DNA from 3 places in the Micrococcus sp. iso_239 genome. Region 1 is predicted to be linked to each of the others. Evidence: predicted binding sites of a transcription regulator. Region 1 holds the regulator's gene; each other region holds the start of a gene.

Region 1 (8,150 bases):
CGGGCCCGGCGTCCGGGTCGGGTCGGCGGCGGGACATGAGAGACTAGGCGGTCAGAGTCCCGTCCCCGTCACCCGTAGAGGAAGTGCCCGTGTCGCCCCTGGCGTCGAACCCCCCGGTGCCCGCTGCCACCGACCCCTCGGTGATCCGCAACTTCTGCATCATCGCCCACATCGACCACGGCAAGTCCACGCTGGCGGACCGCATGCTGCAGGCCACCGGCGTCGTGCAGCCCCGCGACATGAAGGCCCAGTACCTGGACCGCATGGACATCGAGCGTGAGCGCGGCATCACCATCAAGTCCCAGGCCGTGCGCATGCCCTGGTCCGTGGACGGGGTGGACTACGCCCTGAACATGATCGACACCCCCGGGCACGTGGACTTCACCTATGAGGTCTCCCGCTCGCTGGCCGCGTGTGAGGGCGCGATCCTGCTGGTGGACGCCGCCCAGGGCATCGAGGCCCAGACCCTGGCGAACCTCTACCTCGCCATGGAGCACGAGCTGGAGATCATCCCCGTGCTCAACAAGATCGACCTGCCCGCCGCGGATCCGGACCGCTACGCGGCCGAGCTGGCCTCCCTGATCGGCTGCGAGCCCGAGGACGTGCTGCGCGTCTCCGGCAAGACGGGCGTCGGCGTGGAGGAGCTGCTGGACCGCGTGGTCCGCGCCGTCCCCGGCCCGGAGGGCGACGCGGACGCCCCGGCCCGCGCGATGATCTTCGACTCCGTGTACGACACCTACCGGGGCGTCGTCACGTACGTGCGCGTCGTGGACGGCCGGCTCTCCCCGCGGGAGAAGGTCCGCATGATGTCCACGGGCACCACCTACGAGCTCCTCGAGATCGGCGTCTCCTCCCCGGAGCCCGTGCCCACCAAGGGCCTGGCCGCGGGCGAGGTGGGCTACCTCATCACCGGCGTGAAGGACGTGCGTCAGTCCAAGGTGGGCGACACGGTCACCAACCACGCCCACCCGGCGGAGCAGTCCCTGGGTGGCTACGAGGACCCCAAGCCCATGGTGTTCTCGGGCCTGTATCCCATCGACGGCTCGGACTATCCCGTGCTGCGTGACGCCCTGGACAAGCTCAAGCTCAACGACGCCGCGCTCGTCTACGAGCCGGAGACCTCGGTCGCGCTGGGCTTCGGCTTCCGCGTCGGCTTCCTCGGTCTGCTGCATCTGGAGATCGTGCGCGAGCGTCTCGAGCGCGAGTTCGACCTCGACCTCATCTCCACCGCGCCCAACGTGGTCTACGAGGTCACCCGGGAGGACCGTGAGGTCGTCACCGTGACCAACCCCTCCGAGTTCCCCGAGGGCAAGATCCTCGAGGTGCGCGAGCCCATGGCCTCGGCCACGATCATCGTGCCGGCGGAGTTCATCGGCGCCGTCATGGAGCTGTGCCAGGCCAAGCGCGGCAACCTCAAGGGCATGGACTACCTCTCCGAGGAACGCGTGGAGATCCGCTACTGGATCCCCCTGGCCGAGATCGTGTTCGACTTCTTCGACCAGCTCAAGTCCCGCACCAAGGGGTACGCCTCGCTGGACTGGAAGGCCGACGGCGACCAGGTCGCCGACCTCGTCAAGGTGGACATCCTGCTCCAGGGCGAACAGGTGGACGCGTTCTCCTCCATCACCCACAGGGACAACGCCTACGCGTACGGCGTGATGATGACGGGCAAGCTCAAGGAGCTGATCCCGCGCCAGCAGTACGAGGTGCCGATCCAGGCCGCCATCGGCTCGCGCATCATCGCCCGCGAGAACATCCGCGCGATCCGCAAGGACGTGCTCTCCAAGTGCTACGGCGGCGACATCTCCCGCAAGCGCAAGCTGCTCGAGAAGCAGAAGGAGGGCAAGAAGCGCATGAAGATGGTCGGCCGGGTCGAGGTCCCGCAGGAGGCCTTCATCGCCGCCCTGTCCTCGGACGGCGCCGTCGCCGACCAGGCCGCGAGGAAGTAAGTGCCCGCCCTGCCCCTCGGCGAGCCCGTCCCCGACGACGGCCGGCTGCCGGCCGACGTCGGGCAGCGGGTGCGCGCGGCCGCCCGCGACGGCGCGGCGCGCACCTTCAGCCTGTACGTCCACGTGCCGTTCTGCACGGTGCGCTGCGGCTACTGCGACTTCAACACGTACACGGCCGTCGACCTCGGCCCCGGCGCGGGTCGCGGCGACTACTGGGAGTCGGCGGTCGCGGAGCTGGACTTCGCCGCGGACGTGCTCGCGTCCTCGGACGTGCCCGCCCGCCCGCTGCACACGGTGTTCTTCGGCGGCGGCACGCCCACGCTCCTGCCGGCCGCGGACCTCGTGCGCATCCTCCAGGCGGCGGTGGACCGGTTCGGGATCGCGCCCGGCGCGGAGGTGACCACCGAGGCCAACCCGGACACGATCACCCCGGAGTACGCCCGCCAGCTCGCGGCCGGCGGCTTCACCCGTCTCTCCCTGGGCATGCAGTCCGCGATGCCGCACGTGCTCGCCACGCTCGAGCGCACCCATCGGCCCGAGTCCGTCCCCGCCGCCGTCGCCGCGGCCCGCGAGGCCGGCCTGGAGGTGTCCCTGGACCTGATCTACGGGACCGCGGGGGAGTCCCCCGCCGACTGGCGGGCCACGCTCGAGGCCGCCGTCGCCCTGGCCCCGGACCACGTGAGCGCGTACTCGCTGATCGTGGAGGAGGGCACCAAGCTCGGGGCCCAGGTGGCCCGCGGCGAGGTGGCGGACGTGGACCCCGACGACCAGGCGGACAAGTACCTGCTCGCCGAGGAGCTGCTCGGCGCCGCCGGCTACCGCTGGTACGAGGTGTCCAACTGGGCGCGCGACCCGCAGGGCTCCGGCGTCCACCGTGCGCGGCACAACGTGGCGTACTGGGAGGACCAGGACTGGTGGGGGATCGGCCCGGGTGCGCACTCGCACCTCGCCGGGGTCCGGTTCTGGAACGCCAAACACCCCGCCGCCTACGCGCAGCGGCTGGCCACGGGGGTCACCCCCGCCGTCGGCCGCGAGCGGCCCGACGCCGACGCGCGGCGCCTCGAGCGCATCATGCTCGCGGTGCGCACGGTGGGCGGGCTCCCGACCGCGGAGCTCGTCTCGGAGACGCCGGGGGAGGCCGCGCGGATCCGTGGGGCGATCGCCGAACTCATCGCCGCGGGCCTGCTGGACGGGCGCGCCGCCGTCGACGGGCGCATCGTCCCCACGCTCGAGGGGCGGCTGCTCAACGACGCGATCGTCCGGGCGCTGGCCGGCTTCTGACCGGCCGGCCCCGGGTCAGCGCAGGATGCGCAGGTTGAACGGGTACCGGAACGGACGGCCCTTGGACACGTGCGAGGCGCCCATCACGCCGTAGGCCGCCATGGCGGCCCACGTGAGCGCGCCGAGGATCGCGAAGATCGGGCCGACCACCGGCAGCAGGGACAGGAAGAAGAACAGGAGCGTGATGAGCGTGGGCGGCCCGGAGAAGTTCAGGGCCTCGCGCGACTCCTGCGAGGTGAACGGGCCGCGGTCGCGGTAGAGCAGCCACACGACCAGCGGGCCGAGCACGCCGAACGCCAGACTGAGGTGGGCCAGCGCCGCGCGGTCACGGTCCTGCTTCGCCGTGAGCGGGGCGCCGCGGCCGCCGGCCGAGACGAGCCAGGCGGGCGGGCCGTGGCCGGTGCGGCCGGCGTCGGGCTGCGCGCGGGTGTTCACGAGGGGCTCCTCCTGGATCGCGGGACCCGCGCGCCGGGGACCGGGCGCAGGGCATGGGCCAGCATAGCGCGGGCGGGCGGGGGCCGCGCCGAGATCAGTGCTCGGGTGCGGCGGTGAGGAAGTCGATGAGCTCCTCCACGCGGCCCAGCAGGGACGGCTCGAGGTCCGCGTACGTGGTGACGTGGGAGAGCAGCCGCTTCCACCCCAGCCCCGTGGCCTCCTTGCTCCCGTGCGGCCAGCCCAGTCCCCGCAGGATCCCCGTCTTCCAGTCCTGCCCCTTCGGCACGACGGGCCACGCGGGGATGCCGAGGACGGAGGGCTTGATGACCTGCCAGACGTCCACGTAGGGGTGACCGAGGATGAGCACGTTGCCCGCGGCCCCCGGCACCCGCATGGCCTCGGCCGCGAGGCGCTCCTCCTTGGACCCGGTGACGAGATGGTCCACGAGGATCCCGAGCCGGCGCCGCGGACCGGGGGCGAACGCACGGATCGCCCCGGCGAGGTCATCCACGCCGTGCAGGGGCTCCACGACGATGCCCTCGAGGCGCAGGTCCTCGCCCCACACCTTCTCCACCAGCTCGGCGTCGTGCACGCCCTCCACCCAGATGCGAGAGGCGCGGGCGGTGCGGGCCCGCGCCCCCTCGACCCGTCGCGAGCCGGAGGCGGTGCGGGCCGGCGCCGCCGGGGCCGCGGCGGTCGGGGGGACCAGGGTCACGGGCTCGCCGTCGATCCAGAAGCCGCCGCCGAGGGGGAAGCCGCGGCGCACGCCGCGGCGGTCCTCCAGGACCACCACGTGCACGCCGCCGGAGCGCTCGATGCCGATCACGGCCCCGGTGAACCCGGAGGCCACGTCCTCGACCACCGTGCCGGGGGTGGCGGGCACATCGGGGACGGTCCGGGCGGGGCGGCGCGTCAGGTCGTCGTGGCCCGCGGGGCCCCAGCTGCTCCAGTCCATGGGAGAGCACGGTAGCAACGGGGGCGGGCGATCACCGTGAGCGAAGCCGTGCGGGCCGGTCGGGTCGTCCCCCGGGTCGGACGGTAGCATTGGCACTTGACCCGCCGGAGTGCCAGCCAGGGGCACCTCCGGGGTCGCCCCGGATCCCGACGGACCAGAGGAGGACCGAGATGTTGGAGCAGCCCCGCCGCCTGCAGGTGCTCCAGGCGATCGTGGAGGACTACGTGGCGCTGCGCGAGCCCGTGGGCTCCAAGGCGCTCGTGGAACGGCACGCCCTGGGCGTGTCCTCCGCGACCGTGCGCAACGACATGGCTGCGCTCGAGGAGGAGGGCCTCATCGTGGCCCCGCACACCTCCGCCGGGCGCGTCCCCACGGACAAGGGCTACCGCGTGTTCGTCGACCGCCTCTCCGAGGTGAAGCCGCTGTCCCCGGCCGAGCGCCGGGCCGTGCGGACCCTGCTGGACCCGGAGACGGACACCGAGCACATGATGGAGTCCACGGTGCGCCTCCTGGCCCAGCTGACCCAGCAGGTCGCCGTCGCGCAGTTCCCCCACGAGGACGGCTCCACGATCCGCCACCTCGAACTGGTCTCCCTCACACCCACGCGCGTGCTCGTGGTCCTCATCCTGTCCACGGGACGGGTGGACCAGCGGCACGCCGTGCTGGACCGTCCGGTCGAGGAGGCGGAGCTGTCCGTGCTCCGCGGCCTCCTGCTGGACGCCCTGCTGGGGCTCGGTCCGGTGCAGGCGGCCACCGTGGTGGACGACGTCGTCACCCGGGTCCGCCCGGAGCACCGGCAGTCCGCCGCCCTCGTGGCCGCGGCCGTCCACGACCTGCTCGAGGCCGGCCGGCAGGACCGCATCGTGCTGGCCGGCACCGCCAACCTGGCCCGCTCCCCGGGGGACTTCGGCGCGTCCATCGGGCCGATCCTGGAGGCGCTCGAGGAGCAGGTGGTGCTGCTGCGCCTGCTCACGGAGATGGAGCAGGACGCCCACGGGGTGTCCGTGCGGATCGGGTCCGAGAACGCCGGATCGCTCGCGGACACCTCGGTGGTCGCGGCCGCCTACGGCCCCGGCGCCGTGGCGAAGGTCGGCGTCATCGGTCCGACCCGGATGGACTACCCGGGCACCATGGCCGCCGTCCGGGCGATCGCCCGCTATCTCTCCCGCATCCTGACCACCTGACGCGCCTCCGCGCGTCCTGGCGGGCCCCGTCCCGCATCGCCCCACGTCCCGCTCTCCCCGAGAGGAATCCCCACCGTGACCGACCACTACGAGACGCTCGGCGTCAGCCGTGACGCCAGCACCGAGGAGATCCGCCGCGCCTACCGCAAGCTCGCGCGCACCCACCACCCGGACGTCAACCCCGACCCGGAGGCGGCCGAGCAGTTCAAGCGCATCTCCCACGCCTACGAGGTGCTCTCGGACGAGGGACGGCGTCGGGCCTACGACACGACGGGCAATGAGAACGGCCAGGCCGGCTTCCCGGGCGGCTTCGGCGGGGCGGGCGGCTTCGGGGGCTTCGCCGACATCTTCGAGACCTTCATGAACGCCGCCGGCCAGGGCGGCCGCGGCGGCCCCGCCAGCCGCGCCCGCCGCGGTCAGGACGCCCTGGTGACCGCGCGGATCGACCTGCGCGACGCCGTCTTCGGCGGCGAGCAGACGATCGAGCTGGACACGGCCGTGCGCTGCGATCGGTGCGAGGGCTCGTGCTGCGAGCCCGGCACCCAGCCGGAGACCTGCCAGACCTGCCACGGCCACGGCATGATCCAGCGCCCCGTGCGGTCGCTGCTGGGCACCGTCATGGCCACCGAGGCCTGCCCCGCCTGCCAGGGGTTCGGCACCGTCATCCCGACGCCCTGCCACGAGTGCGACGGGCAGGGCCGCGTCCGCACCCGGACGCCGCTGACCCTGCGCATCCCCGCGGGCGTGGACGACGGCACCCGCATCCACCTCGCCGGCCGCGGTGAGGCCGGCCCGGGCGGCGGCCCGAACGGGGACCTCTACGTGGAGATCGCGGTCCGCCCGGACGAGACCTTCCGCCGCGAGGGCGACCACCTGGCCACCACCGTGACCGTCCCCATGGCCGCCGCGGCCCTGGGCACCACCGTCACGCTGGACACCCTGGACGGCAAGCAGTCCGTCAGCCTGGACCCGGGCGTGCAGTCCGGCCACGTCGAGGTCCTCCACGGCCTGGGCGTCGGCCGCCTGCGCGGGCAGGGCCGTGGCGACCTCAAGGTGGACGTGGTGGTCACCACGCCCACCGACCTGGACGACGAGCAGCGCCAGCTCCTGGAGCGCCTGGCCGAGGTGCGCGGCGAGGAGGTCGTGCACGGCGCACCCCAGGCCAAGGGCATGTTCGCCCGGCTGCGGGAGAACCTGAGGAACCTGTGACCGCCCCCCTGTTCCACCTCGAACCGGGCACCCTGGCCGGTGCGAGCGCCGGCGCGGAGGTCGTCTTCGGCGGCCCCGAGGCCCGGCACGCCGCCGCGGCCATGCGCCTGGCCCCCGGGGAGGCCGTGCTCCTGGCCGACGGGTCGGGCACGCTCGGCCACGGCACCGTGCTCGCGGCCGCCCCGGACGCGGTGTCCGTGCGGCTGGACGCGGTGGCGGAGGAGCCGGCGCCCACCCCGGCGCTCGTGCTCGTCCAGGCCCTCGCCAAGGGCGACCGGGACCTCATGGCGGTCCAGGCCGCCGTCGAGCTCGGCGTGGACGCCGTGGTGCCCTGGGAGGCGGAGCGCTCGATCGTCCGCTGGAAGGGCCCCAAGGCCGCCAAGGCCCGCCAGAAGTGGGCGGACACGGCCCGCGCGGCCGCCAAGCAGGCGCGTCGCGCCCGGGTGCCCGCGGTCCGAGACCACGTCTCCGGGACGGCGGTCGCCGGGCTGGTCCGGGACGACGACGGCGGCCGGCTCGTCCTCGTGCTGCACGAGGACGCGGAGCACGGGGTGTCCGCGGTGCCCGTGGAGCGACTCTCCGCGGCCGCCGAGATCGCCGTCGTCGTGGGCCCCGAGGGCGGGATCGGCCCGGCCGAGCTCGAGGCCTGCGTGGCCGCGGGGGCCGTGCCGGTGCGGCTCGGCCCGCACGTGCTGCGCGCCTCCACGGCCGGCCCCGCCGCCCTCGCCGTGCTCCAGCACCGGCTCGGCCGCTGGTGAGCCCCGGCAGGACGACGCGCCGACGCCTAGACTGGACGGGACGTCCCGCCCCCACGACCCCGAGGTGATCCGCCCCATCGTGACCGTGCCCCCCACGACCCCGACCCCGCCCGCCACCGCGCACGAGGGGGTCGCGTTCGAGACCGCCGACCTCATGGTCCGCACGCTCGGACCGCAGGACGCCCTGCTGCGGATCCTCGGCGGCGTGTTCCCCACCGTGGACGTCACGGTCCGCGACCAGCGGCTGGACCTGGCCGGGCCGGTGGCCGACGTGGCCTCGGTGCGGCGCGTCGTCGAGGACCTGCGCTCGATCGCCCGCCGCGACCAGGCCGTCACCCCCGAGGTGATGGGCCAGGTCGTCCACCACGTCCGCGACGCC
Region 2 (10,350 bases), 540 kb from region 1:
GCGGGACCTGGGTGCCCCGGGCGTCCACGATCACGGTGGCGTCCATGCCGTACCGGGCGGCGCGCCACTTGTTCTCCTGCACGTGCCACGGCGGCAGGACCTCGACCGTCTCACCGCGCTCCAGGCTCGCGGACAGGTCATCCACGAGGCACTGCGTGTAGGCGGTCACGGCGGCGATCTCCTCGAGCGTGGCCAGGCCGTCGCACGCGCGCATCTCCACCGTGCCCAGGCGGGGCACGGCCCGCACGTCCCAGCGGCACTCGGTGACGTCCGCGATCATGCCCACCTGCTCCATCTGGGCCACGCAGCGCTCGAAGTCCTCCCACTCCTGGAACTGGAACGGCAGGCCGGCCGTGGGCAGCTGCTGGAACAGGAGGGTGCGCTGGGACTGGTAGCCCGTGTCCGTGCCCGCCCAGAAGGGGGAGGAGGCCGAGAGTGCGAGCAGGTGCGGCACTCGGTTGACCAGGCCGTTCACCACCGGCATGGCCTTGGAGACGTCGTCCAGGCCCACGTGCACGTGCACGCCGAAGATCAGCAGCTGCCGACCCCAGTACTGGGTGAGATCCAGCATGCGGTCGTAGCGCTCACTGGGCGTCGAGGGCTGCGCGATCGCGTCCGCGAACGGGTGCGTGCCCTGGCAGAACAGGGAGATGCCCCGCGCAGCCGCGGCGTCGGCCACGCGCGCGGCGATCCGGCCGAGGTCCGCCGTCGCGGCGTCGACGCGCTCGTGCACACCCGTGACGAGCTCCACCGTGTTCTGCAGGAGCTCGCTGGTCATGTGCGGGTTCACGTCGTCCTCGGCGAGGCCCTCGGTCACATGCAGGGCGCGCAGCAGGTCCGGGGCCTCGGAGCGCAGCTCGCCGGACACGGCGTCCACGAGCGCGAGCTCCCACTCGATTCCGAGAGTGGACTGCGCGGAGTCGGCGAAGGGCAGAGTTATGCCGCCCATCCTAGAAGCCCGTGCCGGGTCTGCGCCCGGGGTCCACGCTTCGGACCTAGGGTGGGGCGCATGGCCCGCCCCCGCCCCGCCTCCCGCCCGCCGCGCCCCACGGCCGCCGCCTCGGAGGCGGACGCCACCGCCCTGGCCCCCGTCCTCGAGCCGGAGGGCCGCGCGCTCCTCGACTCCCTCGCCGGGTACCGGGAGGCCGACGCGCTCGCGGTCTCCTCCCGCCTGCGTGCGGCCGGGCATCCTCCGGAGCGCGTGGCCGCCGCGCTGACCCAGGCCGCGCTGCGGTCCCGGGCGGAGGTCCGCCTCGGGCGGCAGGCGCGCCGGATGCTGTTCACCCGCGACGGCTTGGAGCAGGCCACCCGCCCGCTGGTCGCGGGCCTGCACGCGGACCGGCTGGCGGCCGCGGGGGCCCGGTGCGTCGCCGACCTCGGCTGCGGTCTCGGCCTGGACGCGCGCGCCTTCGCCGACCGGGGCCTGGACGTCGTGGCGGTGGAGCGGGACGCCGTCGTCGCCGCGGCCGCCGAGGTGAACCTCGCCGGCCTCGGCGGTGCGCGTGTGGTGCACGGCGACGCCGTGGCCTGGGCCCGCGCCCACGTGCCCGCCGAGGCGGACGCGGTGTGGCTGGACCCCGCCCGCCGTCAGGTCGGCGGGGGCGGGTCCGCGCGCGTGTTCGACCCCGAGGCGTTCTCCCCGCCCCTGAGCGTCGTGACGGACATCGCCGCGACGGGCGTGCCGGTCGGGGTCAAGCTCGGCCCGGGGCTTCCGCACGAGGCCGTGCCGGAGGGCGCCGAGGCCGAGTGGGTGAGCGTCGACGGCGACGTCGTGGAGGCCGCCCTGTGGTTCAACGCGGCGGCCCGCCCCGGGGTGCGGCGGGCGGCGCGCGTCATGACCGTCCGGGGCGGGAAGACGACGACGGCGCAGCTCGTCTCCGGCGCGGACTTTGGCGACTCGCCCGAGGTCGAGGCCGTGGGGGAGGAGGGCATGGCGGGGCTCGTCGGCGCGGTCCTGCACGAGCCGGACGGCGCCGTCATCCGGGCCGGACTCGTGACGGACCTGGCCGCGTCCTGGCCCGTGCCGACGCGGCAGCTGGACCCCCACCTGGCCTACCTCGTCGCGCCCGAGCCGGTGCGGGACGGCCTGGCCCGCGCCCATCGGATCGAGGCGGTGCACGGCTTCCACCTGGCCTCCCTGCGGCGCTGGGCGAAGGAGACCGGGGTGGGCCGGCTGGACGTGAAGAAGCGGGGCATCCGCGAGACGCCCGAGGAGGTGCGTCGCGCCGTCCTCGGCGGGGCGAAGCCGGGCCGGCGTGGCGGGGCCGGACGGCACGCCACCCTCGTGCTGGCGCGCGTGGGTCGGTCGCGGTTCGCCCTCGAGGTGACGCCGTTGGACTGACGGGGCTCGAGGCCGGGGGCCCCGGGCGGCGGGAGCCGTCGAACCCCCGTTGGGGGATTACGGCACCCTCGTGTACGGTATTCGACTGAGGCAAGGCTCACCTCTACGGGAGCGCGCCCACCACCCCGACTGCTCATCCCGGGGCAGCCCCGCCGCCCAGAAGGAGAACCATGCCGCGTTCCGCCCGCGCCCCCCGCCTCGCCCGTCTCGCCCTGACCTCGGTGGCGGCCCTCGCCCTCGTCGGCTGCTCCGCCGGCGGCGCGGCCACGGGCTCGTCCTCCGCGAGCGCCTCCGGCGAGTCCTCGGCCTCCGCGAGCGCCGCCGGCGGCTCCTCGGCCGCCTCGGGCGGCATCGCGACCGGGGTCACCGTCACCGACATGTCCGGCGCCGAGGTCACCCTGCCGGAGGAGGTCGACTCCGTCATCGCCACGGACAACCGCACCTTCCGCACGCTGGACGACTGGGGCGTCGAGCTGTCGGCCGCGCCGAAGCAGATCATGTACAAGGGCGAGGGCGGGCCCTCCTACCTCCAGGACGACTCGGTCGCCGACATCGGCAACCACCGGGAGCCGGACATGGAGCTGTTCGTCACCGCCGAGCCGGACGTCGTGTTCAACGGCCAGCGGTTCAACGAGCGCAAGGCCGAGATCGACGAGCTGACCGGCGACGCCGCCGTCGTGGACACGGACTTCGACGTCACGCAGACCCCCATGGACGAGGGCCTGAAGGAGCTGACCACCCTGCTGGGCGAGGCCACCGGCCACGAGGCCGATGCCGAGAAGCTCATCGCCGACTTCGACGCCGCCACCCAGCGCGCCAAGGACGCCTACGACCCCGAGCAGACCGTCATGGGCCTCATCGCCTCGGGCGGAGAGCTGTCGTACGTCGCGCCCAGCACCGGTCGCGCCATCGGCCCGTTCTTCGACATGCTGGAGCTGACCCCGGCCCTCGAGCAGTCGGGCACCGACAACCACCAGGGCGACGACATCTCCGTCGAGGCCATCGCGAAGTCGAACCCGGACTGGCTGATCGTCATGGACCGCGACGCCGCCATCGGCGAGGAGAACGCCACCGCCGCCGAGCTGATCGAGCGCTCCGAGGCCCTCCAGGACGTGACCGCGGTGAAGGAGGGCAACATCGTGTACCTGCCCGCCGACTTCTACGTCGCCGAGGACATCCAGAACCACACCACCGTCATGGAGGACCTCGCGAAGGCCTTCGAAGGCGCGCAGTGACTCTCGACGTGCGTCACCACGTCGCCGACGCCCCGCCCCGGCTCGAGGAGCCGGGGCGGGGCGACCGCGTGTGCTGGGTCCCGCCCGCCGTCCTGCGGCCCGAGCGCACCCGCTGGCAGCGCACCTGGCCGCTGCTGGTCGGCGTCGTGGTGACCGCGGCCCTCGTCGTGGTCTCGCTGTTCGTGGGCGTGTACGACGTCGGCGCGGAGGGCGGACGCGAGATGTTCGCCATCACGCGCGTGCCGCGCACGGTCGCCCTCGTGCTGGCCGGCGCCTCGATGGCGATGTGCGGGCTGATCATGCAGCTCATGACGCAGAACCGCTTCGTGGAGCCCAGCACCACGGGCACCACCGAGTGGGCCGGCCTCGGCCTGCTGGTGACCATGGTGCTCGTGCCGGGTGCGGGCCTGGTGACCCGGATGGTCGGGGCCATCCTCTTCGCCTTCGTCGGCACCCTCGTCTTCTTCCTCTTCCTGCGGCGGGTGCGCCTGCAGTCCTCCCTCATCGTGCCGATCGTGGGCATCATGCTCGGCGCCGTCGTGGGCGCCGCGTCGACGTTCCTCGCCCTCCAGACGGACATGCTGCAGCAGGTGGGCGCGTGGTTCGCGGGCTCGTTCACCTCCGTGGTCCGCGGCCGGTATGAGCTGCTCTTCCTCGTGCTGATCGTGTGCGTGGCGGTCTTCGTCATCGCGGACCGCTTCACCGTGGCCGGCCTCGGCAAGGACGTCGCCACGAACGTCGGCCTCAACTACGGCGCCGTGATCCTCACCGGCGTGGCCATGGTGGCCGTGGCCACCGGCGTGGTCACCGTGGTGATCGGGGCCCTCCCGTTCCTGGGGCTCGTGGTCCCCAACCTCGTGTCCATGGTGCGCGGCGACAACCTGCGGACGAACCTGCCCTGGGTGGTCATGGTCGGCGTGTGGATCGTGATCGTCTGCGACCTGATCGGGCGCACCGTGATCGCCCCGTTCGAGGTGCCCATCTCGCTGATCCTGGGCCTCGTGGGCGCGATCGTGTTCCTCGCCCTGCTGCTGAGGCAGGCCAAGCATGGCTGAGCCGCTCGCGACCGCCCCGGGTCGCATCCCCGCCCCGCCCGGTGGCGCCACCGCGGCCGGGCCCGTCGAGGCCGACGCCCCGCGCCGGTCCGGCGCGTTCGTCACCGCCGCCGACCGCCGGAGGTATGCGGTCGTCGTCGCCGTGCTGGCCGCCGTCGCCGTGCTCTCCACCGCCGGGATCCTGCTGTGGGGCAACGAGGCCGAACCCGGTTCGCGCGCGTTCTGGATGATCGCGCGGATGCGCGTGGAGTCCCTGGGCGTGATCGGCATCGTGGCGCTGTGCCACTCCTTCGCGACCGTCACCTTCCACACGGTGACGGGCAACCGCATCATCACGCCCTCGATCATGGGGTTCGAGGCGCTCTACACGGCCGTGTCGACCGTCGCCGTGTACGTGCTGGGAGCCGCCGGCGTCGCGGTGCTGACCGGGGTGGGGCCGTTCCTCGCCCAGGCCGCGCTCATGGTGGCGCTGGCGACGGCCCTGTACTCGTGGCTGCTCTCCCGGCCCTACGGCAGCGTCCATCTGATGCTGCTCGTGGGCGTGGTGCTGGGCGGCGGGCTGGCCGCGCTGAGCACGTTCATGCAGCGACTGCTGGACCCGAACTCGTTCGACCTGCTGAGCGCGCGGCTCTTCGGCAACATCTCCAACGCCCGGACCGAGTACGTGGCGATCGCCGCGCCCATCGCCGTCGTCGTGTGCGCGCTGCTGTGGCTGCGCTCCCGCCGCCTGAACACGGTGGCGCTCGGCGCCGACGCCGCGACCAACCTGGGCCTGCACCACCGGCGCGAGCTCATGGTGACGCTGCTGCTGGTCTCCGTGCTGATGGCCATGACCACCGCGCTCGTGGGCCCGATGACGTTCCTCGGCTTCCTCGTGGCGACGCTGGCGTACAGCCTCGTCGACACCCACGACCACCGGTTCATCCTCCCGGTGGCGGCGCTGGCCGGGTACGCGGTGCTCACGAGCGCCTACTTCGTGCTGCGGCACGTGTTCTACGCGGGGGGTGCGGTCACGGTGGTCATCGAGCTGATCGGCGGCATCACCTTCCTGGTCGTCGTGATGAGAAAGGGACGTCTGTGATCGAGCTGCGCGGCGTGGTGAAGCGCCACAGCGATGAGGTGTGCATCGGACCCGTGGACCTGGACATCCAGGCCGGGGGAGTGACCGCGCTCGTGGGGCCCAACGGGGCGGGCAAGTCCACGCTGCTGACGATGATCGGCCGGCTGCAGGACGCCGACGCCGGGACGATCGCCGTGGGCGGGCACGACATCACCACGACGCCGTCCCGGAAGATCGCGCAGACCCTGTCCATCCTGCGGCAGGAGAACCACTTCGTGACGCGGCTGACCGTGCGGCAGCTCGTGGGGTTCGGGCGCTACCCGTACACGCGCGGCCGGCTGACCCTGGAGGACGAGCGGCACGTGTCCGACGCGATCGACTTCCTCAACCTCGGCCCGTTCGAGAACCGGTACCTCGACCAGCTCTCGGGCGGCCAGCGGCAGCGGGCGTACGTGGCGATGGTGCTGGCGCAGAACACCGAGTACGTGCTGCTGGACGAGCCGCTGAACAACCTGGACATGCAGCACTCGGTGCAGATGATGCAGCAGCTGCGTCGGGCGGCCGACGAGCTGGGCCGGACCGTGGTGATCGTGCTGCACGACATCAACTTCGCCGCCCACTACGCCGACCGGATCGTGGCCATGGGCGACGGCCAGGTGGTGGAGACCGGCACCCCGGCCGAGATCCTGCGCCCTGAGGTGCTGGAGCGGATCTTCAAGACCCCCTGCAGCGTGGTGGACGGACCGCACGGGCCGCTGGCCGTGTACTACTGAGCGGGGCGACGGTGAGGCCGGCCCGGGTCGGTCCGGGCGGGGGTCGGGTGCCCGGCCGACGCGAGCGTTCCGTGGGCAGAACCCGCCGGGTCTCGCCTTCCGGGGGCAGAACCCGCGTGTTTCCAGGTTCCGTGGGCAGAAGCACCCTCGCTTCTGCCCACGGAACCCCTGCGCATGGACGGCAGGGCCATACGCGACGACGACGTCAGGCATCCCAGCCGTTCGAGACCTGTGCCCGTCGTCTGAGGACGGCCTCGATCACCCGCGCATATCCCTCGCCGACGTCCCGGCCCGTGACGTGCAGGGTCATCTGCCCACGCTCCGCGTAGTACTGGTCTCGCCGGGCGTCCCGGGCGTGTTGCTCGGCACTCCGGTGCACCTCGCCGTCGTACTGGAGGACGAGCCGGCAGTCCTCGAACCACAGATCGGCCTCGGGGGCGTCCCGCCGCCCGGGGTCGAACACGTGCTGCAGCGTCGGCTCGCCCAGCCCCGCCTCGACGAGCGCCAGCCTCAGCCGGGTCTCCTGCGGCGAGTCGGCACCCACCCGTACGCGCTCGAGCGCCGCCGTCGCCCGCGGTCTTCCGACGAACCGCCCGAGCGGCCGCATCGCCTCGTGCAGCGCGGTGACCGTGGTGATGGGAGGCCGCCGGCCGCGCGGGGACCAGGGGTGACGGACCAGGTGGTCACCCGCCGACACGAGGGATGCCTCGTCCCAGGGGTGGCCGATCGAGCACAGATCGAGCCAGGTCCGTTCCGGCGTCGTCACCCGTAGCCCGAGCACGGAGGTGACGTGGCCGGCGGGCAGGGGTCTGCGGTGCTCCATGACGCCGGGGATCCGCGCCCGTGCGGTGCCGCGGTGCAACGTGATCTCGACGGCGGCGCGTCGCGTGGCCCCGCCCGGGGGAAGCGGGAGGCCGTGGAGGTGCGCCGCCGTCTCGTGGGAGAGAACGGCGTCGGGACGGGACCGCAGGAGGGCGGTCAGCAGGTCGAGGCCGACCCCGTGGTGCGGCGGCGGGAGCCCAGCCGACTCCCAGGTGCGCAGCGGCATGTCACGGCGACGGTGGATGCCGCGGGCGAGGCGGAGGACGTCGGACCGCCGCACCCGGCTGGGCGGCAGACCGCGTTCGAGCACGTCGCGGGTGGTGAAGACGGGGACGAGGGGGAGATCGGGGGCGAAGGACATGGGTCGACCTTGACGCGGTCGGCCCGACGACGGCCGGGCGGGCCGCGTGTCTGTGCACACCGGCGCGGGGTGGGCCGGCTGTGCAGGACTCGGCGGCGGCCGGTTGTCCCGCCGGGACGACGTCGTCATGGCTCGGTGGGCAGAACTGCGAGGAGTTCCGCCCACGCAACATCCGTGGGCAGAAGAGAGGGCGCTTCTGCCCACGGAGACCGAAAACCTGCGGATGCTGCCCACGCGATGGGCGGGGGTGCGGTTTCTGCCCACGGAGGGGGGAGGGGGGAGGGCGGGGAGTGGGGGAGGGACAGGTTGCGGGCCGCAGTCGTGACCACTCCGCGTGCTCTTGGGCCCGGAACCCGCCCCGCCCGCCGCCCCACGGCATCCCACCGCACCGCGCCCCACGCCTCCGCCCGCGGCGGACGGCGGGGACACGGCTGGCACTCATGTTGAAGGAGTGCCAGAACCCGGAGTAGAGTCAGGACTGGCACTCGGGGGTACCGGGTGCCAATGCCCGAGGTGGACCGTCCGGCACCGCGACGACGGAGGGTCTGACGCCCGTGGCGCACCCGCAGACCACAGCATCAGCGGACCGGCGAGCCCGCCGGAGCCGCATGTCGACGAAGAAGGAGTGTGCAGCATGTCTGTCTCCATCAAGCCCCTCGAGGATCGCATCGTTGTCCGCCCCCTGGAGGCCGAGCAGACCACCGCGTCGGGCCTCGTGATCCCGGACACCGCCAAGGAGAAGCCGCAGGAGGGCCAGGTCGTGGCCGTGGGCCCGGGCCGGGTCGCCGAGAACGGCAACCGCGTGCCCGTCGACGTCGCCGAGGGTGACGTCGTGCTGTACTCCAAGTACGGCGGCACCGAGGTCAAGGTCGGCGGCGAGGAGTACCTGGTGCTCTCCGCCCGCGACGTGCTGGCCGTCGTCACCAAGTGACCCCGCCGCGACGGGCCCGGTGAGCGGCGCGCACCGCACCGGTGCGCGCGCCCCGGGCCCCTCGCGTCCCCGCACCCCCTGACTCCCTGAACGAAAGGAGCGTCCGTCATGGCCAAGCAGCTGGCTTTCAACGACGACGCACGCCGCGCCCTCCAGGCCGGCATCGACAAGCTCGCCGACACCGTCAAGGTCACCCTCGGCCCCAAGGGCCGCAACGTGGTGCTCGACAAGGCGTGGGGCGCCCCCACCATCACCAACGACGGCGTCACGATCGCCCGTGAGGTGGAGCTGGAGGACCCGTACGAGAACATGGGCGCCCAGCTCGCCAAGGAGGTCGCCACCAAGACCAACGACATCGCGGGCGACGGCACCACCACCGCCACCGTGCTGGCCCAGGCGCTCGTGAACGAGGGCATGCGCCAGGTCGCCGCCGGCGCCGCGCCGGGCGAGGTCAAGAAGGGCATCGAGGTGGCCGTGGCCGCCGTCGAGCGGCGCCTGCAGGAGAACGCCCGCCCGGTCGAGGGCCAGGAGGTGGCCCACGTGGCCGCCATCTCGGCCCAGAACGACGAGGTCGGCGAGCTGCTGGCCCGCGCGTTCGACACGGTCGGCACCGACGGCGTCATCACCATCGAGGAGTCCTCCACGACCTCCACCGAGCTGGACGTCACCGAGGGCATGCAGTTCGACAAGGGCTTCCTGTCCCCGTACATGGTCACCGACGCCGAGCGTCAGGAGGCCGTGCTCGAGGACGCCTACGTCCTGATCAACTCGGGCAAGATCTCCAACGTACAGGAGCTGCTGCCCCTGCTGGAGAAGGTCCTGCAGGCCAACAAGCCGCTGTTCGTGATCGCCGAGGACATCGAGGGCGAGGCCCTGTCCACCCTCGTGGTGAACAAGATCCGCGGCACCCTGAACGTCGTGGCCGTCAAGGCCCCGGGCTTCGGCGACCGCCGCAAGGCCATGATGCAGGACATCGCGATCCTCACCGGCGCCCAGGTCGTCTCCCCGGACCTCGGCATGAAGCTCGAGCAGGCCGACCTGGACGTGCTCGGCTCCGCCCGCCGCATCACCGTCACCAAGGACGAGACCACCATCGTCGACGGCGGCGGTGCGGCCGAGGACGTCGAGGCCCGGGTCGCCCAGATCAAGGCCGAGTCCGCCGCGACCGACTCCGACTGGGACCGCGAGAAGCTCCAGGAGCGCCTCGCCAAGCTCTCCGGCGGCATCGGCGTGATCCGCGTGGGCGCCGCCACCGAGGTGGAGCTCAAGGAGCGCAAGCACCGCATCGAGGACGCCGTGTCCTCGACCCGCGCCGCCCTCGAGGAGGGCATCGTGGCCGGCGGGGGCACCGCGCTCATCAACGCGCTGAGCGTGCTCGACACCGACGCCAACGTCCAGGCCCTGACCGGCGACGCCGCCGTGGGCGTGGACATCGTCCGCAAGGCCCTGAAGCAGCCGCTGCGCTGGATCGCCCAGAACGCGGGCGAGGACGGCTACGTGGTGGTCTCCAAGGTCGCCGAGCTGGAGCCGAACCACGGCTTCAACGCGAAGACCGGCGTCTACGGCGACCTGATCGCCGACGGCGTGATCGACCCGGTCAAGGTGACCCGCTCCGCGCTGGCCAACGCCGCCTCCATCGCGGCCCTCGTGCTGACCACCGAGACCCTCGTGGCGGACAAGCCCGCCGAGGAGGACGAGGCCGGCCACCAGCACTGACCCCTCCGTCGGCCCTGACGCGGCCGGCCGACGACGACGGCCCCTCGCCCGCCCGG
Region 3 (10,350 bases), 910 kb from region 1:
CCATCGGGTCCATGCCCTCGGCGCCGGCGGCGGCCTTCTCGGGCTTGTCCGCGACGACGGCCTCGGTGGTCAGGAACAGGCCCGCGATGGACGCGGCGTTCTGCAGGGCCGAGCGGGTCACCTTCACCGGGTCGTTGATGCCGGCGGCCAGCAGGTCCTCGTACTCGCCGGTGGCGGCGTTCAGGCCGTGACCGTCGTCGAGGGTCTTGACCTTGTCCGCCACGACGCCGGGCTCCAGGCCCGCGTTGAAGGCGATCTGCTTCAGCGGGGCCTCGATGGCGACCTTCACGATGTTCGCGCCGGTGGCCTCGTCGCCCTCGAGCTGCAGGCCGCCGAACGCCTTGGCGCCGGCCTGGATCAGGGCCACGCCGCCGCCGGCGACGATGCCCTCCTCCACCGCGGCCTTGGCGTTGCGCACGGCGTCCTCGATGCGGTGCTTACGCTCCTTGAGCTCCACCTCGGTGGCCGCGCCGGCCTTGATGACGGCCACGCCGCCGGCCAGCTTGGCGAGGCGCTCCTGCAGCTTCTCGCGATCGTAGTCCGAGTCGGTGTTCTCGATCTCGGAGCGGATCTGGGCCACGCGGCCGGCGATCTGCTCGGCGTCGCCGCCACCCTCCACGATGGTGGTCTCGTCCTTGGTGATGACCACCTTGCGGGCGGAGCCCAGCAGGTCGAGGGTGGCGTTCTCCAGGGACAGGCCCACCTCGGAGGAGATGACCTGGCCGCCGGTGAGGATGGCGATGTCGGCGAGCATGGCCTTGCGGCGGTCACCGAAGCCCGGGGCCTTCACGGCCACGGACTTGAAGGTGCCGCGGATCTTGTTGACCACGAGGGTGGCCAGGGCCTCGCCCTCGACGTCCTCGGCGATGATCAGCAGCGGCTTGCCCGACTGCATGACCTTCTCGAGGATCGCCACCATGTCCTTCACGGAGGAGATCTTCGAGTTGACGATGAGGATGTAGGGATCCTCGAGGACGGCCTCCTGGCGGTCCGCGTCGGTCACGAAGTAACCGGAGATGTAGCCCTTGTCGAAGCGCATGCCCTCGGTGAGCTCGAGCTCGAGGCCGAAGGTGTTGGACTCCTCGACGGTGATGACGCCCTCCTTGCCGACCTTGTCCAGGGCCTCGGCGATGAGGGAGCCGATCTGCTTGTCCGCGGCGGAGATCGAGGCGGTGGCCGCGATCTGGTCCTTGGTCTCGATCTCGCGGGAGGCGGAGAGCAGCTCAGAGGTGACGGCCTCCACGGCCTTCTCGATGCCGCGCTTCAGGGACAGCGGGTCGGCGCCCGCGGCCACGTTGCGCAGGCCCTCGCGGACCAGCGCCTGGGCCAGCACGGTGGCGGTGGTGGTGCCGTCGCCGGCGACGTCGTCGGTCTTCTTGGCGACCTCCTTGACGAGCTCCGCGCCGATCTTCTCGTACGGGTCCTCGAGCTCGATCTCCTTGGCGATGGAGACGCCGTCGTTGGTGATGGTGGGGGCGCCCCACTTCTTCTCCAGCACCACGTTGCGGCCGCGGGGGCCGAGGGTCACCTTCACGGCGTCGGCCAGGGTGTTCAGGCCCTTCTCCAGGCCGCGGCGGGCCTCTTCGTCGAATGCGATGGTCTTGGCCATGTGCAGGTCCTTTCTGGACGTCGGCTTCCTACTTCTGGTGGCTGACCCGCGCCGATGCCCGCGACGGACGGCCCCTGGGGGCCTCACCGGTGGACAGGTCCTCCTCCACGGCGCCGGACCGACCGGGGTACGGCTGGCAGTCGCGCCTTCGGAGTGCTAACCCCATTATGAGCACTCGCACCGGGAGAGTGCAAAGGGTCCGCAGTGCGGGGCCCGCCCTTCCGCGGACGGCGGACGGCCCCCGGCAGAACGCCTCGGAAGGCGCCCCGCCGGGGGCCGGAAAGGGTGCGCGGCCGGCACGGCCGCACGACGGGCGGATCAGCTGGTGACGACCACCGCGATACCGTTCACCTGCAGGTTCGGGGTCTGCATGACCGGGAAGCCGAGCTCCTTGCCGACCGCCTCGGCGGCGGCCTTGTTGGCCGAGCCGTTGTACAGGACGGTGGAGGACTGGATGCCGTAGCCGCTCCAGTTCTTCGCGTCCACCGAGGTGTAGCCGGCGCCCGTGAGCCGCTGCGCGTAGGAGGCGGCGAGGCCCTGGGTGCGGGTCGCGTTGTACACGGTGACGTGGGTGCCGCGCACGGCCGCGGACTGCGCGGCTGCACGAGAGCTCGACGCGGCCGCAGACTGCGCGGCCGCACGAGAGCTCGACGCGGCCGCGGACTGCGAGCGCGAGGCCTCCGCCGCGGCGGCCGAACGGGACGCGGCGGCGCGCGAGGACTCCGCCGCCTGGACGGCCGCCGCCGACCGGGACGCCTCTGCGGACTGCGCGGCGGCCTCGGAACGCGAGGCCTCCGCCGCCTGTGCCTCGGCGGCGGCACGGGACGCCTCGGCGGACTGCGCGGCGGCTTCGGAACGCGAGGCCTCCGCCGCCTGTGCCTCCGCGGCGGCCCGGGACGACGCGGCAGCCTGGGACGACTCGGCGGCCTCGGCGGCAGCCGCCTCCTGCGCCGCCCGCGAGGACTCGGCCGCGGCCGCGGAACGGGACGCCTCCACCGCGTCCTCGGACGGGGTGGCGGACTCGGTCGCGGACGCAGTCGACGCCGACGCGGAGGACGCCGAGGAGGACACGGACGACGCCGACGTCGACGGCGCGGCAGCCGGGGCCGTCGTCGAGCTCTCGGCGGCGACGGGCTCGGAGCGGTCGCCGGTGAGCCACGGCAGGACGACGCCCACGAACAGGCCGGCGAGCAGGACGAGGCCGGCCACCCAGAGCAGCGGGCTCAGGCGGCGACCCCCGCCCGTGGCGGTCGCGCCGGCGACGGCGAAGGACTCGCGGTGCGCGCCGCGCTGGTCCGTGTACTCGGGGACCTCGTCGAAGCGGTCGGGCTGGTAGGCCATGGGTCAGTTCTCCTGGCGGGAAGCGGGCGTGGACGGCGCCGGATCCGCGGGCCCCCTCCGGGCCCGGCTGCGGGTGCCGCGCTTGCGCAGCAGCCGCGTGACCAGCAGGGGTCGGTAGGCCAGGGCGGCCTCACGGTCCAGCAATCCGTTCAACACCTGATAATAGGCGGTCGGAGACAGCCCCAGACGCTCACGGACGGCGTGGTCCTTGGCCCCGCCGTACCGCCAGGTGGCGGCCTCCAGGTCCAGGACCGCACGCTCCAGGTCCGTCAGCTCGTCCCGCCGCGCCCGCGCGCGGGCACCCTCGTCCGGGGCCGGATCGGGCGAGACGGGCGTGGGGTGGGACATGGCGGCCACTGTACCCACCCGGTCTACCCTCGGGGCATGGAGTTCATCGCGCCCCTGGATCCGGGCTGGGAGGCGGCCCTCGCCCCGCAGGCCGCCGCGTTCGAGCAGGTCGGCGAGCGGCTGCGGGCCCGCCGGGCGGGCGGAGAGCAGGTGCTGCCCGCACCGGAGCACATCCTGCGGGCGTTCCGCCAGTCGTTCGCGGACGTCCGCGTCCTCGTGCTGGGCCAGGACCCCTACCCGACGCCGGGCCATCCGATCGGCCTGAGCTTCGCGGTGGACCGCCACGTGAGGCCGCTGCCCCGCTCCCTGGCCAACATCCACCGGGAGCTGCACGACGACCTCGGCATCACCCCGCCCGCCCACGGCGACCTCTCCGCGTGGACGGACCAGGGCGTGCTGCTGCTGAACCGCGCCCTCAGCGTGCGGGCCGGCGCACCCGGCAGCCACCGCGGCCTCGGCTGGGAGCAGATCACGGAGGCCGCGGTGCGAGCTCTCTGCGCGCGCGGCACCCCGCTCGTGGGGCTGCTGTGGGGAGCCGACGCGCGGCGCATGGCGCCGCTGCTGACGGCGGCGGGGGCCGGCGTCGTGGAGTCCCCGCATCCCTCTCCCCTGAGCGCCCACCGCGGGTTCTTCGGCTCCCGGCCCTTCAGCCGGGTGAACCGGCTCCTCGAGGCGGCCGGCGCGGCCCCGGTGGACTGGCGCCTGCCCGACTGAGCCGGGCCGCCGGTCAGCCGCGCTGGTGCATCACGAGTTCGGTGGGCAGCAGCGTGCCCATCCGGTCGGTGATCGGCTTGGCCAGGGTGTTGCCGAAGGCGACGCCGGCCGCGATCGCCACGACGATGACCGCGGCGTTGAACAGTCCCTCGACGCCCAGCAGCGTGGCCCCGGTCTCCACGGTGAACCCGTAGACGGACCGGAACATGGTGAGGCCGGGAAGCAGGAACAGCATGGACGGCAGGACGATCACGAGCGCCGGGGCCGCGAGCCGCTGGGCCACCAGGCGGCCGAGGAACCCGACCGCCGCCGCGGCGACCGCGGGCACCAGCCGGTCGCTGACCCCGACCTGCTGCGCGGCCAGGTACGCGCCGAAGCCGGCCCCGGACACGAGACCGCAGGCCAGGATCTGCGGCCACCGCGACTGCTCCACCACCGCGTCCGCCATGCCCGCGGCCACCACGAGGCCCAGCAGCAGCAGCGGCGGATAGCTCAGCGTCCCCGCCTCGGCCAGGTCCAGCTGTTCGAATCCCACGAGATCCCCGATGCCCACGGCGATCATGATCCCGGCCATCACGCCGGCGAACACGAGCAGCGCGGAGAGGAAGCGGCCCGCCGCGGTCACCGGGAAGCCGTGGATGGCGTCCTGCACCGCGGTGACGAACCTCGCCGTGGGCAGGAGCATCATGATGCCGCCGGCGATCACCAGCGCCGGGTTGACCGGCAGGTCGAGGGCGTGGGCCATCAGCGCGATCACCGTGGCCGTGATCGCCCCGAACATGGTGGAGAAGATCTCCGGGAAGCGCGCCTTGTCCGCCTGGATCTTGAGCCAGAAGACCAGCCAGGTGGAGACCATGCCCAGGGCCGCACCCGTCCAGGTCCCCCCGATGAACGGCACGAAGCAGGCCACGAACACGCCGGAGAAGAGGACCTCGAAGACGGCGGGGAACGGCTTGGGCTGATGCCGGATCTCCACGAGCCGGCGCTGGGCCTCGGCCCGGTCCACCTCGCCCGCGGCGATCTCCTCGACCAGCCGGTGGACGGCCACGAGCCCCTCGAAGTTCACCGAGGACGAGCGGACCACCCGCTGGAGGGTGAACGGTGCCTCGCCGCGTGAGGAGTCGGGCGCGTAGTTCAGGGAGATGGACTGGTTGGTCAGGTCCACCTCGGTCTCGAGGATCCCGTAGGCCTGTGTGGCCACGATGATCGAGGTCTCCACGTCCAGCGAGGCCGCGCCGAAGCTGAACATGGTCTCACCCAGCTTGAGGGCGAAGTCCAGGGTGGTGCGGGCCTCGAGGGCCTGCGCCTCCGCGCGGCGCTGCTGCAGCGTGGAGCGCATGCGGCGCCCGTACGGCGAGGAGTGCAGGCGGTCGGCCAGCACGAGCGCCTGCGTCGGCAGGTTCTCGACGAAGACCTCGCGGGAGCGCCGGCCGCGCCGACGCCCGCGCTTCTCGGGCGGGCCCACGGGGACCACCGGGTCCGGGACGGTGATGTCCGGCGCGGGGATCACGTCCGGGGCGGGCAGGGCGCCGTCGGCCTCCGCGGGGGCCAGGACGGAGGTGGGCACCTGCTCGGACAGCGGCGGCTCGGTCAGGGGCGCGTCCGCGGCCGGCTCCGGCAGCGTCTCCGCGTCCGGCTCGGCCGATTCCTCCGGCTCCGGCTCCGGCGCCGGCGCCGGGGCCGGATCGGCGGCGGCGGGGCGGACCACGGGCGGCAGCGGCTCCGTCGGCTCGACGGCGACCGCGGCCGGGTGGGCCGACTCCGCCGGGTCGAGGTCGAGCAGGCCGGGGTCCTCCGGGTCGAGCGCGAGGTCGCCGACAGCGGCGGCGTCCTCGGCACCGGCCGGGCGCAGCACGGGGATGAGCGTGGGGACGGCCGGGGGCTCCGCGATGAGGGGGTCGAACCGCGCCGGCTCCTGGGTGCCCTCCTGCTCCATGCGGCTCACCCTCTCCTTCCGTGTGCGGGCGCTGGACGCGCCACGGCGGTGGGCCGAGCCCCGCCGACGCGTCCATCCAACCACGCCGGCACCTCCCCCGCCGGGGCCGTCGGCACCGCGGCCCGGGGACGCGAAAGGGCCCTCCCGGAGGAGGGCCCTGCTGCGGTGGATCTTACTGGACTCGAACCAGCGACCTCTCGCGTGTGAAGCGAACGCTCTAACCAACTGAGCTAAAGATCCAGGCGTCGCCCCATGGGGGTGACAACTCGAAAAACGATACCTCAGGCGGCGCCGCCTGTCCACCCGGGCGACGGCCACCCCGCGCACGGCGGAGCGGCCATCGAGAGCCGACGAGCACGTCAGGCGTCGGTCAGCGTGGCGCCGGGCTCGAAACCGCCCTGGGCGACCAACGAGGTCCCGGCGCCCGGGCGGGCTCCGGTCAGGAGCTGCCACCGAGGGAGGAGACCGCCCTGGCGGCGTCCGCCAGGCCGGCGCCGCAGCCCGCGGAGCAGGTCACCGGCATGGAGCGGGCCGTGGACCTGAGGGTGGACTCGACCTGGGCCGGGGTGAGGCTCGGCCGCTCGGCCAGCAGCAGGGCGGCCAGGCCCGCGACGTGCGGGGTGGCCATCGAGGTGCCGTTGTAGGCGGCGTGGCCGGCCGTCGTCGGGGTGGTGGCGCCGTTGTTCACGGTCGAGATGATGTTCGCGCCCGGGGCGGTCACGTCCACGGCGGAGCCGTAGTTCGAGAACGAGGCGCGGGCGCCCTGCGAGGTGGAGGCGGCCACCACGATGGTGTTCCGGCAGTTGGCCGGGCGCACGTTGGCGGCGGGCTGGTTCTCGTTGCCCGCCGCCACGACGACGGGCACGCCGCGGGAGACGGCCGCGTTGATCGCGTTCTGGTAGGTGGTGCCGCACGTGCCGGAGCCGCCGAGGGACATGTTGATGACGTCCGCCGGGTTCGGGTTGGCCGGCACGCCCGCCACGGTGCCGCCGGCGGCCCACACGACCGCGTCGGCGATGTCGGACAGCGAACCGCCGCACTTGCCGAGCACGCGGATGGGCTGGATCTTCGCGTTCGGGGCCACGCCGACGACACCCTGGGAGTCGGCCACGGCCGCGACGGTGCCCGCCACGTGGGTGCCGTGCCACGAGGAGTCGGAGGCACCGGCGGTGCCGCACTCGCCAGCGGCGTACCAGTCGCCCTCGTCGCGCGGGTTGGAGTCGCGGCCCCCGCCGTCGCGCGCCGCCCTGCCGTCGGAGATGAAGTCGTAGCCGGGCACGACGTTGCGGTCGAGGTCCGGGTGGGAGGTGATGCCGGTGTCGATGACGGCCACGGTCGCACCGGAGCCCGTCGTGCGGTCCCACGCCCCGGGGACCCGCATGCCGTGGGTGCCGGTGAAGCCCCACTGCTGCGAGTAGAGGGCGTCCACGGGGCTCAGGCCGGTGGCGGTGAGGATGGCGTCCGGCTCCACGGCCTCGACCGCCCCGGAGGCCTTCAGGTCGGCCATGAACTTCGCGGACTCGGCCTGATCCAGCTTGCGGTCCGCCTTGACCACGCGGGAGCCGAGCGCGGTCTCACGCAGCTCCTTCACGGAGACGCCGGCCTCCTTCGCGGCCTTGCCCCAGGCGTTGGCTCGGCCCTTCGCGTGGGCGGTGGCGGCGGTCTCCTTGTAGGTGACGATGAAGGAGTCGTAGCCGTCGGCGTTCGGGTCCTCGACCTGCGCCGCCGCCAGGGGCGAGGCGGCGGTCGGGGTGGCTGCCGGTGCGGCGGGGGCGTCGCCGGAGGGGGCCGCGAGCGCGGGGGACGAGGTCAGGGTCCCGCCGGCGAGGACGGCGCCGGCCACGAGGGCGCCGATGCGGCGGCGGGTGCTGCGGAGTGGGGAGGACTGCACGGGATCTCCTCGGAGTTCTGGGCCACCGGACGCGGGTGCCCGAGGGGCTCGGGCCGGGGTGACTGGGATCACGGTAAGGTCACGATTCCGTCACGACGAGGCCCAGGGTCGAAGTCTGGCGGATGGTCGAGGCATCTCTGGCGGATCCGCCAGCCAAGCCCGGCGGATGGCCACGGGCGCGCACAGCGGCGCCCCAGCGTCGGCCCGCGCCGGACACGACGACGGCGCCGCGCCCTCCCGGCGGAGGTGCGCGGCGCCGTCGGGCCCGCGGTGGGGTGGAGCCCCCTGCCGGATTCGAACCGGCGACCTGCTGTTTACAAGGCAGCTGCTCTGGCCAGCTGAGCTAAGGAGGCCTGCGGCCGGCGCCCGGGGCGCCGCGGCCGGCCCTTTCAGCGTACAAGGCCCGGGCGGACGGCGCGGGGCGCCCCCTGCGTGGGGACGCCCCGCGGACCTCGGCGACGGGTCAGCCGGGTCAGCCGGCGATCTTGGCGCCCGCCCAATCGGCGAAGGTCTTGTCCTCGCCGTCGAGGGCCCAGTTCTTCCCGTCCACGAACACGGTGGGAGTGCCGGCCACACCGGCGACGCGCGCCTGGCGGGTGGTGTGCTCGACCGCGGAGCGGAACGTGCCGTCCTCGACGCAGGAGGCGATGTCCGCGCCGTGCTCCTGCGCGAGCTGCGTGAGCGCCGCGTTGTCCAGGCCCTTGCCCTGGTGCTCGTCGTAGGCGGCGAACAGGGCGGACACGAAGCCGTTGTAGGCCTCGGGCTTCTGGTCCGCCACGCAGTACGCGGCGTTGGCGGCGCGGGCCGAGTAGTTCTGGTTGTTCGGGGCGCTCAGGTAGTCCACCATCCGGTACTCGACCGTGACCTGGCCCTGCTCGAGCCACTGCTCGATCTGGTCCCCGTTGGTGGACTCGAAGTCCGCGCAGTGCACGCAGTTGAAGTCCGCGTAGAGCACGATCCGCGTCGGCTCACCGTCACCACGGGCCTCGGTGTTCGGCAGGGTCTCGGGCTGAGAGCTCGCGGCCTGCTTCGGCACCTCGATCTTCGAGGGGTCGACCTCGCGTTCTCCCGCGCCCTCCGCCAGGTCCGTGGCCGAGGTCAACTCGATGCCGCCCTGCTCGTTCGCCACGGCGGGGATGGGGCCGGCGGCCGCGGCGTCGTCGCCGTTGCGGTTGAGCACGAACGCGACGACGAGGCCGATCACGAGCACCACCGCGAGGACCGAGCCCCAGATGACGCCGGTGCGGCGGCGACTGTCCTTCCTGCGCTGCTCCTCCTGGATCTGGCGGGCACGCGCACGAGCGTCCGTCGCCGAGGTGTGCGAGCCTGACGTGTTCCGGGCCAAGGGTCCTCCTCGTGGGGCAGTCGGTCCGGGTCGAGCACCGGAGCCGGCGGGCAGCGGGCGCGCCGCGCCAGGCGAGCATAGCGGCCCTGTCTGAAAGGATCGTGACCATGGACACCGCCGAGACCCCCTCCCCCGTCGATCGACTGACCATCACGGGCGCCCCGTCGGGGGACGCGACCGAGGACCCGGCGACGTCTCTGCTCGCCCTGCCCTGGGCGCTCCCCCTCGAGACGTGGCCGCGTGAGGTGCTGGCGGCCCTGCCGCGGGGCATCTCCCGTCACGTGGTGCGCTTCGCCCGGGTGGGCGGGGGCATCGTGGCGGTGAAGGAGACCACCGAAGAACTCGCGTTCCGCGAGTACCGGCTGCTGCGCCGGCTCGAGCGGAGCCCGGCGCCGTCGGTGGTGCCGGTGGCCGTGGTCACCGGACGCACGGAGGACGACGGCACGCCCCTGCCCGCCGCCCTCGTGACCCGGCACCTGCGCTTCTCCCTGCCGTACCGCGCCGTGTTCTCGGAGCGCCTCGAGCGCCGCACCCTCGTGCGGCTCATGGACGCGCTGGCGACCCTGCTCGTGGAGCTGCACCTCGAGGGGTTCTTCTGGGGTGACGTCTCCCTGTCCAACGTCCTGTTCCGGCGCGACGCGGGCGGGTTCGCCGCCCACCTGGTGGACGCCGAGACCGGCGAGCTCCGGCAGCGGCTGTCCACCGGCCAGCGCGAACACGACCTGGACGTGGCCGCCGTGAACGTGGGCGGCGAGCTGCTGGACCTGCAGGCCAGCGGGCTGCTGGACCCGGAGGTGGACCCCGTCACCACGCCGGACCTGCTCGTGGCCTCCTACCGACGGCTGTGGGACGAGCTGACCGGGCCCCTGCTGTTCCCCCGCACCGAGCCGTGGCGCCTGGACCGCCGCGTCCGCCGCCTGCAGGAGCTCGGCTTCGAGCTGGCCGAGTACTCACTGCGCGCCGCCGACGCCCCCGGGATGATGATCGCCCGACCCGTCGAGATCCACGCGGGCTACCACCGCCGTCGGCTGACCCGCCTCACGGGACTCGAAGTCCAGGAGAACCAGGCCCGGCGGCTGCTCGTCGACATCGAGGCCGCCCGCCGGGAGTGGGACCCGTACATGGACATCGAGGCTGCGGCGCACCGCTGGGTGGTGGAGGTGTTC

What was found. Region 1 encodes HrcA, which represses chaperone genes, less so after heat shock. Its sites were predicted from a motif close to TTNGCACTCGNNNNNNNCGAGTGCNAA; they were not measured.
Region 2: the regulator HrcA is predicted to act here: its motif matches at 8,079-8,105, upstream of groES (co-chaperone GroES).
Region 3: the regulator HrcA is predicted to act here: its motif matches at 1,743-1,769, upstream of groL (chaperonin GroEL).

What each region holds. Positions count from the first base shown of each region.
Region 1 covers NZ_CM149672.1:1,294,124-1,302,273, reverse strand. The annotation lists gene lepA (translation elongation factor 4) at 90-1,949, shown strand; gene hemW (radical SAM family heme chaperone HemW) at 1,950-3,230, shown strand; gene AC0VX2_RS06050 (DUF4870 domain-containing protein) at 3,246-3,665, opposite strand; gene AC0VX2_RS06045 (DUF3097 family protein) at 3,760-4,620, opposite strand; gene hrcA (heat-inducible transcriptional repressor HrcA) at 4,794-5,804, shown strand; gene dnaJ (molecular chaperone DnaJ) at 5,880-7,013, shown strand; gene AC0VX2_RS06030 (16S rRNA (uracil(1498)-N(3))-methyltransferase) at 7,010-7,771, shown strand; gene AC0VX2_RS06025 (PhoH family protein) at 7,848-8,150, shown strand, end outside.
Region 2 covers NZ_CM149672.1:1,835,383-1,845,732, reverse strand. The annotation lists gene AC0VX2_RS08520 (glutamate--cysteine ligase) at 1-940, opposite strand, end outside; gene AC0VX2_RS08515 (THUMP-like domain-containing protein) at 1,010-2,341, shown strand; gene AC0VX2_RS08510 (siderophore ABC transporter substrate-binding protein) at 2,512-3,576, shown strand; gene AC0VX2_RS08505 (ABC transporter permease) at 3,573-4,631, shown strand; gene AC0VX2_RS08500 (iron chelate uptake ABC transporter family permease subunit) at 4,624-5,712, shown strand; gene AC0VX2_RS08495 (iron ABC transporter ATP-binding protein) at 5,709-6,464, shown strand; gene AC0VX2_RS08490 (hypothetical protein) at 6,670-7,647, opposite strand; gene groES (co-chaperone GroES) at 8,282-8,578, shown strand; gene groL (chaperonin GroEL) at 8,687-10,294, shown strand.
Region 3 covers NZ_CM149672.1:382,809-393,158, reverse strand. The annotation lists gene groL (chaperonin GroEL) at 1-1,609, opposite strand, end outside; gene AC0VX2_RS01780 (LytR C-terminal domain-containing protein) at 1,928-2,950, opposite strand; gene AC0VX2_RS01775 (DUF3263 domain-containing protein) at 2,954-3,298, opposite strand; gene AC0VX2_RS01770 (uracil-DNA glycosylase) at 3,335-4,012, shown strand; gene AC0VX2_RS01765 (threonine/serine exporter family protein) at 4,026-5,948, opposite strand; tRNA gene AC0VX2_RS01760 (tRNA-Val) at 6,115-6,188, opposite strand; gene AC0VX2_RS01755 (S8 family peptidase) at 6,388-7,839, opposite strand; tRNA gene AC0VX2_RS01750 (tRNA-Thr) at 8,116-8,192, opposite strand; gene AC0VX2_RS01745 (thioredoxin domain-containing protein) at 8,312-9,184, opposite strand; gene AC0VX2_RS01740 (DUF4032 domain-containing protein) at 9,292-10,350, shown strand, end outside.